Regions from separate parts of the Streptomyces sp. NPDC051822 genome, predicted to be linked through region 1. Evidence: riboswitches for the same ligand, from Rfam matches in the RefSeq annotation. Region 1 holds a riboswitch; each other region holds the start of a gene.

Region 1 (2,190 bases):
GGAGCGCGCCGCAGACGCACCGGGCCCCGCGGGCGTCCCGCAGCCTGTACGGGGCGTTCTGCCAGCCCCACTCCGTCAGGACGAGGCGGGCGTAGCCGAGGTGGACCGAGGGGCGCAGCTCGGACCGGCCGACCCGACGCCAGGCGTGCAGCCGGTCGGGCAGTACGGCTCCGAGCCGGCCGGGGAGGCGGCGCTCGGCGGGAGGGGGCGGCGGCAGCGCCAGGAGCGCGTCGGCGACGAGCCGGTCCACCGGCACGGTGAGCAGGTCGCGCCAGCTCTCCGTTGCCGTCGCGGGTTCGTCGGGGGGCGCAGGGAGCGGTTCCCCGGTGGTCAAGACCGTGACGATCCGCTGCCAGGTCGCGCTCTCGTAGAGGGCGGCGGCCTCGCGGTCGAGGGTGTCGGGGTCGAGCAGGGGGACGGCAGGCGGCATCCGGGGGCTCCTCGGTCGGGTTTCTCCATCCTTCACAAGGAATGTCGGCTTTGCGACTTTTGCCCTTGAGTGCCCACTCGGACGACAGTGCTCTTATCGCCCACTTCCCCATAAACAGAATTACGGCGCATATTCGGACATTGAACGCCTGGTGATGCGACTCACGTTCCCGGAAAGGCAGCGGCGCCGCGGGTGCCCGCAGGCCGTACCGGACAAGGAAGTTCGACCGGCCCGAGACGGCCCCGATCTTGAATTCCGTGAATTCCGTGATCCATTTATCGGGTTCCGACTTCCACTCCCCTTGTTCTCTGTCGCATTACTGGCCTACGGTCACCTCCATTCGAGCGGATCGCCGAATCCTGCCACCGCTCGTGACACCTCCCTTTTCACCCGACGGCAGGAGCGGGGGACCCACGAAAACGCCGGTCCGGACCTCCGGAGCGGCTCGGGGTGAAGCCGCGTGCGCGCGGCCGGACACCTCCAGTCCGAACCCGACAGCTCACCCCGAAGGCGCCGGAGAGGAAATCCGTCATGCCCGCACACGGTAAGCACCGCCGCCCCCGACGCCACCCCGTCTCCCGGGGACTCGCCCTGGTCGGCACGGGTGGGGCCGCTCTCGCCCTCCCGCTGATCGCCCCCGCCGCGGCCGGCGCCGCGCCCGTTTCCGGAGCCCCGGAGATCAGCAGGTCCGCCGTCGCTCCCGCCGCGGCGCTCGCCCCGGCGGCAGCGCCCAAGGCGCCCGCCGCAGCACGTACCTACACCGTCGTCAGCGGTGACTCGCTTTCCCTGATCGCCCAGAAGAAGGGAATTCAGGGCGGCTGGAAGAGCCTTTACAGGACCAACAGGAGCACGGTGGGTGACAATCCGTCACTTATTCACCCGGGTCTTGAACTGACGATCGGTCGGGATTCCGCGAAGGCCGCCCCTGCCAAGGCGAAGGCCACCCCCACCAAGACGAAGAAGGCCGGTACGGCCGATCGGGCGAGCCGCTCCGAGCGCAGGGCTGCCGCCCCGGCCGCCGCCGGCACGGGCGCCTCCGCCGCGGCCGCTCCCGCCGCCGCTCCCGTCCAGGCCGCCCCGGTCGCCGCCACCCAGTACGCGAACAACCTCGACGGCTGGATCCGGGAGTCGCTGGACATCATGGCCCGGCACGGCATCCCCGGTTCCTACGACGGAATCCTCCGCAACGTCATGCGCGAGTCGTCCGGCAACCCGCAGGCCATCAACAACTGGGACTCCAACGCGGCCAAGGGCACCCCCTCGAAGGGGCTGCTCCAGGTGATCCAGCCGACCTTCGACGCCTACCACGTGCCGGGCACGTCCACGGACCTGTACGACCCGGTCGCCAACATCACCGCCGCCTGCAACTACGCGGCCGACCGCTACGGCTCCATCGACAACGTCAACGGCGCCTACTGATCCCTGAAGTGCCCGGTGAACCAGGAGGTGGCGAGCTCCGCCACCTCCTCGAGGGCGCCCGGTTCCTCGAAGAGGTGGGTGGCGCCCTCCACGACGGCCAGCCGGTGCTCGCAGCGCAGCCGGGAGCCGGCCCGCCGGTTGAGGTCCAGGACCAGGGCGTCCCTGCCTCCCACGACGAGGAGCGTGGGCGCCCGCACCCCGGCGAGCCGGTCGCCCGCGAGGTCAGGCCGGCCACCGCGTGAGACGACGGCGGCCACGGGCGACCCGGGGTCGCCCGCCGCCCACAGCGCGGCGGCCGCCCCCGTGCTCGCGCCGAAGTAGCCGAGCGGGAGGCCGTCGCT
Region 2 (2,190 bases), on a different contig from region 1:
AGGGTGTGGCGCAGCGCCTCGAACGGGCGCTTGCCCGCGAGGGCACCCGGCGCGACGGGCTCGACGCCTTCGAGGGGTTCACCACCGCCGTCCTTGCCGAGATCCCGCGCGGCGACGGGAACGGCACCTTCGACGGTTTCGTAAGGGTCGTCAACCGCGGGCACCCGCCCCCGCTGATGCTGTACGCCGACGGGCGCCTGGACACGCTCGAACCGACCGAGTCGGCGCTGCCCCTCGGCATGGGCGATCTGGCGACGTGGCCGGACCGGGCCGAGGGGCGGCCGTACCCGCCGGGCGCGACGCTGCTCTTCTACACCGACGGCCTCTCGGAGGCGCGGAACGCGGCGGGTGTCTTCTACGACCCGGGGGAGCGCCTCGCCGGCCGGATCTTCCCGGGGCCCGAGGAACTGCTCGACGCGCTCGTGGACGACGTACGGCTGCACACGGGCGGCGGGTCCACGGACGACATGGCGCTCCTCGCGCTGAGCCGCCCCGCGGCGGGGCAGCCGGAGCGGCGCCGGACGATGCCGGTGGTGCCGCCGAACGGATCCCGTCACGGGCCGTAGTCGACAGGTGTCCCTGCGATAACAATTGACTCAACGTCAGGTCGCGGCGGTTTGCGTGGCCGTTGTTGAAGGGGGGTCAACTCGGGCTATTCTCCCCCAATTCAATGAATGATCAAGAGGAACGGCTTGGAATAGGGACCCCCTGTCTATTAACGTTCGATAACGCAGTGCGGTCGTCCCAGCCGTCGCAAGAGGCGGCACCGTGCGCACGCGCCGAATCCTGAAAAGGAACCGGGGAACCACTACTTGGGGTGAATCGGGCCCGTCGCACCTGTGCGAACGTGCCCGTAGGAGACCTTCCTGCTCCGAACCCGTCAGCTAACCCGGTAGGCGAGAAGGAAGGAAAGGAGCGCGCCCTAGTGGCGTCCAACACTCCCGTACCCGAAGCCCCCTTCGATGCCTTCGGTGGTGGTGCGGGTCCCGCCGCCGCCCCGGACACCGAGTGGAACCCCAGCGAGGAGTCCCTCCGCGCCCAGAGCCGCTCCGGCGGCCGGCACCGGGTCGTCAAGCAGCGCTCCAACTTCGCACGCTCCTCCACCGTCCTCGGCGTCGGCGTCATCGCGGCCGTCGGCGCGGGCGGCCTCGCCACCGCGCAGGACAAGCCGCCGGTCGCCATATCGCTCCCGGACCTCCCGGACCTCGGCCTGCCGGACGCCCACGACCTCCCCGGCGTCGGCGACCTCCTTCCCGACTCGGACGCGGAGATGGAGACCGCGAGCGCGGCGGGCTCCAACCCGAACCCGCTCACCGCCGCCACGTACACCACGCCCGACACCGAGCAGGGCGCCACGGCAGGGCAGGCCGAGGCCACCGCCCTCACCGCCGGCACCGCCGACGCGGGCGAGGCCCTGCGCGCCCGCATCCTCCAGCAGGCCGAGCAGCAGCAGGCCTCCGCCGACGCCGCCGACATGGCCGCGGCGGAGAAGGCGGCTGCCGAGAAGGCCGCCGCGGAGGCCGCGGCCAAGGCCGACGCCGCGGAGAAGGCGGCCGCGGAGGCCGAGGCGGAGGCCAAGGCCAAGGCCGAAGCGGAGGCCAAGGCGAAGGCGGAGGCGGAAGCCCGGGCGAAGACCGAGGCCGAGCGCCTCGCCCAGCTCGCCGCGAGCTACTCGATGCCGCTCTCCTCGTACTCCCTCACCGCCACCTACATGCAGTCCGGCTCGATGTGGTCCTCCGGCTACCACACGGGCCTCGACTTCGCCGCCCCCACCGGCACCCCGCTCAAGGCGGTCCACGGCGCCACCGTGAAGTCGGCCGGCTGGTCCGGCTCCTACGGCTACCGGATCGTCCTGGAGCTGGAGGACGGCACCGAGGTCTGGTACTGCCACCTGTCGTCCATGACGGTCGGCGTCGGCCAGACCGTGGGCACCGGCGAGACGATCGGCCGCGTCGGCGCCACCGGCAACGTCTCCGGCGCCCACCTCCACATGGAGGTCCACACGCCCGGCGGCGACGGCATCGACCCGGCGTCCTGGCTCCGCTCCAAGGGCCTCACGGTCTGACCGGTTCACGTCGCGGAATAGCTCCGGCGGCGGAGAGAGTTGACCGACTCATGACCTCTCTCCGCCCGCTGGGCAGCTCGGACCTCCACGTCTTCCCCCTCGCCCTGGGCGGCAACGTCTTCGGG
Region 3 (2,190 bases), on a different contig from region 1:
GCCTGGCCCGCTCCTGCCCCAGCCTGACCAGGCCGCGCAGCACCTTGAGATGGGCCTCCGTACGCCGCTGGGCGGCGCGCGCCGCGCCGAGCGGTTCGAGCAGCGCCCGCATGTCGAGCAGGTCGGCCGCCTCCTGCTCGGTGGGCTCGGCGACATGCGCGCCGGCATGGCGGCGGGTGACGACGAAGCCCTCGGACTCCAGGGTGCGCAGGGCCTCGCGGATCGGCACACGGGAGACCCCGTAGCGGCGGGCGAGCTGGTCCTCCGTCAGTCGACTGCCCCGCTCGAAGACGCCGGAGACGATGTCGTCCCGGATCGCCGTGCATACCGAGTGCGCGGGAATACGCATGTCCGACCTCCGCCTTGGTCTGCGCGAGACAATTCTTACGGCGCCTGTTCTGCGCCCGATCTGCGACTCTATTGCAGCGCGCCGGAATTTCCGATGCCTCAGCGGAATATGGATGTCTTTTGACCGACGAAAAGCCCCGGCTCAGGACGAGCCGGGGCTTTTGCGAAGCGCGGGGTGCGGCGGTCAGACGTTGACGCCGCGGGCGCGGAGGTAGGCGACCGGGTTGATGTCGGAGCCGTACTCGGCCGTCGTCCGGGCCTCGAAGTGGAGGTGCGGGCCGGTCGAGTTGCCGGTCGAGCCGGAGATGCCTATCCGCTCGCCGGGCTCGACGGTCTGGCCGACGTGGACTCCGATGGAGGAGAGGTGCCCGTACTGGGTGTACGTGCCGTCGTTCATCCGGATGACGATGTTGTTGCCGTACGCGCCACCCCAGCCGGCCTCGACGACGGTGCCGGAGCCGACGGAGACGACGCTGCTGCCGTAGGCCGCGTGGAAGTCGACGCCCGAGTGGCTGCCGGAGGACCAGAGCGAGCCACCGGTCTTGTAGCCGGTGGACACGTACGAGCCGTCGACGGGGAGCTGGAAGGAGTTCAGGCGGCGGCGCTCGGCCTCACGGGCGGCGCGCTGCTCGGCCTCGCGGATCTCCTTGGCGCGGGCCTCGGCCTTGCGCTTCGCCTCGGCCTGGGCCTTCGCCTTGGCGGCGGCCTCGAAGGCCTCCTGCTCCTGCGCGGCGGCCTGGGCGTTGAGCCGGTCCGCGAGCGAGTCCTCGGTGATCACCTTGGTGAGGCCGGTGTCCTCGACGGAGCGGTTGTCCGTCTCGGCGGCGAGCGCCGGGGAGGCGAGGGTGCCGATGACGCCGGTGGTGGCGAGGGTCGCTGCGCCGGCGATGCCTACGCTGCGGCGCGCCATACGGCTCGGACCACGATGCTTCCCGGTGGCACGGGTGAACGCCATGTAGTGGCTGATCCTTTCCTTCCCTCTCGCCTACCGGGTTAGCTGACGGGTTCGGAGCAGGAAGGTCTCCTACGAGCCCCTCCGTACGAGACGAAGGCGCCCGATTCACCCCAGGGACTACGCGTGGGTCCCCGGCTCCCCAGGCTCGCGCCTGACGGGGACTCGGCGATGACTGTCCGGATGCCGCGGGTGCGGCAGGTGCAACTGCCGGACAGACGCACCGACGCTATGCGGATCGTCTTTCAATCACCAACCGGACTCGGCAGTTTGTAAGACATGCCACAGGTCATAGGGCCACCCAAGCCCTCAATACGGACAAAGGGGAGGGCTCCGACGAAACAGGTCGTCGGAGCCCTCCCCCTGCCGGATCGGCAGCCGGAATCAGCCGGTCACAACGGTGACTTCACCGATGCCGAGCGCGCGCACCGGGTCCGCGATCTGCGCCGCGTCGCCCACCAGGACGGTGACGAGCCGGTCCACCGGGAAGGCGTTGACCACGGCCGCGGTGGCCTCGACCGTGCCGGTCTCGGCCAGACGCGCGTACAACTGGGCCTGGAAGTCGTCCGGAAGGTGCTGCTCGACCTGGTCGGCGAGCGTCCCGGCGACGGAGGCGGCCGTCTCGTACTTGAGCGGCGCGACCCCCACCAGGTTCTGCACGGCGGTCTCGCGCTCGGCGTCCGTCAGACCCTCGGCGGCCAGGGTGCGCAGCACCTTCCACAGGTCGTCAAGAGCCGGGCCCGTGTTGGGGGTGTCGATGGAACCGCTGATGGCGAGCATCGCGGCGCCGTTCCCCTGGGCGTCGGAGCGGAGCACCTGCCCGAAGGCCCGCACCCCGTAGGTGTAGCCCTTCTCCTCGCGCAGGACCCGGTCGAGACGCGAGGTCAGGG
Region 4 (2,190 bases), on a different contig from region 1:
GAGCGCGCGGTGGCGACGATCCTGCGCACGGCGCCCGCGGTCCCGGAGGCGTGACGGCGGGCGATCCGGGGGAGGGCCCAAAAGCGTTCCGAGGCAGCAGAGTTCACCGCTTCGGGCGACAGATGGGGACATATCTTGGTGGAACGCGGCCCGGCGCGGCACGATCGGTGGCACTCTGACGCGAAGCGCGATCCGGGGCAGCGGCCCCGGCGGGAAAGGGACAGCGTCGCCATGGCAGATCACCAGGAAGCATCCGTCACGCTGCCGAGCGACCCCGCCTCGGTCCCCACGGCCCGGAGGTACGTCGCGGACGTCCTCACCGGCTGGGGCCTCGACGGCGCCGCGGACCTCGCTGACTCGGTCCGCGTGATCGTCTCCGAACTCGCCACCAACGCCGTTCTGCACACCCTCGGCCAGTCGCCGACCTTCACGGTCGAGATCCGCCTGGAGCGCGAGGAACGGCTCCACATCGGCGTCACCGACAGCCACCCCCGCCGGCCCAGGCGGCTTCCGGCGGCGGTCCAGCAGGACAACGGCCGGGGCCTGGTCATCATCCGTGTGCTCGCGGCGGAGGCGGGCGGCCGGCTCTCGGTCACACCGACCGAGGACGGCGGCAAGACGGTCTGGATCACCGTCCCGTGGACCGTGTCACCCGTCGCGAGGTGTTGACGGGGTTTTCGTATACGGGTCTTCCCGGTGAGCGCGGGAGTTCCGGGTGCGTGCGGGTCCTCCGGGCGAGGGGGTACGGCGGGCGAGGGGGTACGGCGGCGCCATCGCACCCCTCACGAACGGACCGCTATCGGCGCCGGATCACCGGACGCGGCCGTAGTAGACCTTCGACGACCAGATCTTGTCGAGCTTCACCCAGGAGCCCGTCTTGGGCGAGTGCCAGATCTTGCCGCTGCCGGCGTAGATGCCCACGTGGTACACCCTCCCGCCGGAGTGGAAGAAGACCAGGTCCCCCTGCTGCCTGCTGGAGGCGGAGATGTGCCGGGTGGTGTTGTACTGCTGCTGCGCGGTGCGGGGCAGCGACTTGCCCGCCTTCTTGTACGCGTAGAGCGTCAGCCCGGAGCAGTCGAACCTGGTGGGTCCGGTGCTCCCGTACCGGTACGGGGCTCCCTTCTTGGACGCGGCGACGCTCAGTGCCTTGTTCGCGTGCGTGGTGGCTGCCTGGGCCTCCGATGCCGCACCTGGTGCGAGCAGCGTGCCGCCGACGGCGGCGAGGGTGAGAGCCGAGACGGCTCCGGCCCGGGACAGCAGGGACGGGACGTGCATCTGCGCGGTCATGCGCAACCCTTCGTCAGCCGCCTGCGAAGGATGACCTGTCGGGTTCGGGCTGGCGAAGATGCCCGGCCGCTGACGCGGCTTCACCCCAAGGGACGGCCCCGCTGCCGGAACAGCGCGTACGCCCCGTAAAAATCGGGTCCTCCACTCCTGCCGATCCACTCCTGTCGACCAGACGTCCGGGACAGCGGCAGGACTCGGCGTCCGCCCGGACCGCCCCGCCGCGGTGGCGGGGGCTTGTCGTCGACAGGGATCTTGACCCACACAGAGGTCGAAATCCGAGCTGAAACGGCGATATGTGAGGCTCCTCACGACTGATCCATACGGGTGGACAGGATGGTTTCGTGATCGTCGGAGGTTTGGCCGACGAGCCCCGCACCAGGGGTGGAACGCCCCGTTCGGCCAGATGCGTGCACGTGATGTGCAAGTCACCCGGCACATATGTCGACTCGTCGACTACGCCGAACGGGGGAGCGATTCTGCGGTGCGCGTCGGCCGTACGGCCCTCGACACGACGCGCCGGAATGTCAACTCGCCTGCGCGTCGCGGACAGTGACGCGGCCGGTCCTCCGCTCTCCGTCCAACACCCGCAGGGCGCGCGCCAATGTGTCCGCGTGGACCTCGTGCTCGCCCCGCATATGCATGAGCGTCAGGGCCTCACGCAGCGCCTCCGCCCTTCCCACCAGGGCTTGTGCCGCTCGCAGCGCTCCATAGGTATGCGTACCTCTGGATGGATTGATCTTCCCGAGGAGGTCGGCGACTTCGAGGTACGCGTCGACGAGTTCACCCTCGGCCCGCGTCAGGGCGGGCAGGGGCGGCAGTTCCGGGACCACGGCCGCCTCACCGCGCCGTGTCGCCGGCGGCGGCCGCCCGCCTGCTGGTGACGACGTGGTCGACCAGGCCGTA

The links. A riboswitch is a leader RNA that binds a small molecule or an ion and turns the genes downstream of it on or off. The one in region 1 is predicted to bind cyclic di-AMP.
Region 2: another riboswitch for cyclic di-AMP. It lies ahead of ACIA8N_RS17440 (M23 family metallopeptidase); the one in region 1 lies ahead of ACIA8N_RS27820 (LysM peptidoglycan-binding domain-containing protein).
Region 3: another riboswitch for cyclic di-AMP. It lies ahead of ACIA8N_RS16825 (M23 family metallopeptidase); the one in region 1 lies ahead of ACIA8N_RS27820 (LysM peptidoglycan-binding domain-containing protein).
Region 4: another riboswitch for cyclic di-AMP. It lies ahead of ACIA8N_RS30285 (C40 family peptidase); the one in region 1 lies ahead of ACIA8N_RS27820 (LysM peptidoglycan-binding domain-containing protein).

Annotation. Positions count from the first base shown of each region.
Region 1 covers NZ_JBITBZ010000010.1:226,983-229,172, reverse strand. Annotated here, with positions in the region: gene ACIA8N_RS27825 (hypothetical protein) at 1-430, opposite strand, end outside; cyclic di-AMP (ydaO/yuaA leader) riboswitch at 771-956, shown strand; gene ACIA8N_RS27820 (LysM peptidoglycan-binding domain-containing protein) at 962-1,849, shown strand; gene ACIA8N_RS27815 (phosphoribosyltransferase family protein) at 1,843-2,190, opposite strand, start outside.
Region 2 covers NZ_JBITBZ010000005.1:21,842-24,031, reverse strand. Annotated here, with positions in the region: gene ACIA8N_RS17445 (PP2C family protein-serine/threonine phosphatase) at 1-566, shown strand, start outside; cyclic di-AMP (ydaO/yuaA leader) riboswitch at 768-914, shown strand; gene ACIA8N_RS17440 (M23 family metallopeptidase) at 926-2,065, shown strand; gene ACIA8N_RS17435 (aldo/keto reductase) at 2,116-2,190, shown strand, end outside.
Region 3 covers NZ_JBITBZ010000004.1:446,491-448,680, forward strand. Annotated here, with positions in the region: gene ACIA8N_RS16820 (GntR family transcriptional regulator) at 1-349, opposite strand, end outside; gene ACIA8N_RS16825 (M23 family metallopeptidase) at 533-1,303, opposite strand; cyclic di-AMP (ydaO/yuaA leader) riboswitch at 1,316-1,481, opposite strand; gene ACIA8N_RS16830 (pitrilysin family protein) at 1,685-2,190, opposite strand, start outside.
Region 4 covers NZ_JBITBZ010000012.1:134,414-136,603, forward strand. Annotated here, with positions in the region: gene ACIA8N_RS30275 (8-amino-7-oxononanoate synthase) at 1-54, shown strand, start outside; gene ACIA8N_RS30280 (ATP-binding protein) at 232-669, shown strand; gene ACIA8N_RS30285 (C40 family peptidase) at 811-1,287, opposite strand; cyclic di-AMP (ydaO/yuaA leader) riboswitch at 1,290-1,421, opposite strand; gene ACIA8N_RS30290 (hypothetical protein) at 1,812-2,117, opposite strand; gene ACIA8N_RS30295 (ATP-dependent Clp protease proteolytic subunit) at 2,125-2,190, opposite strand, start outside.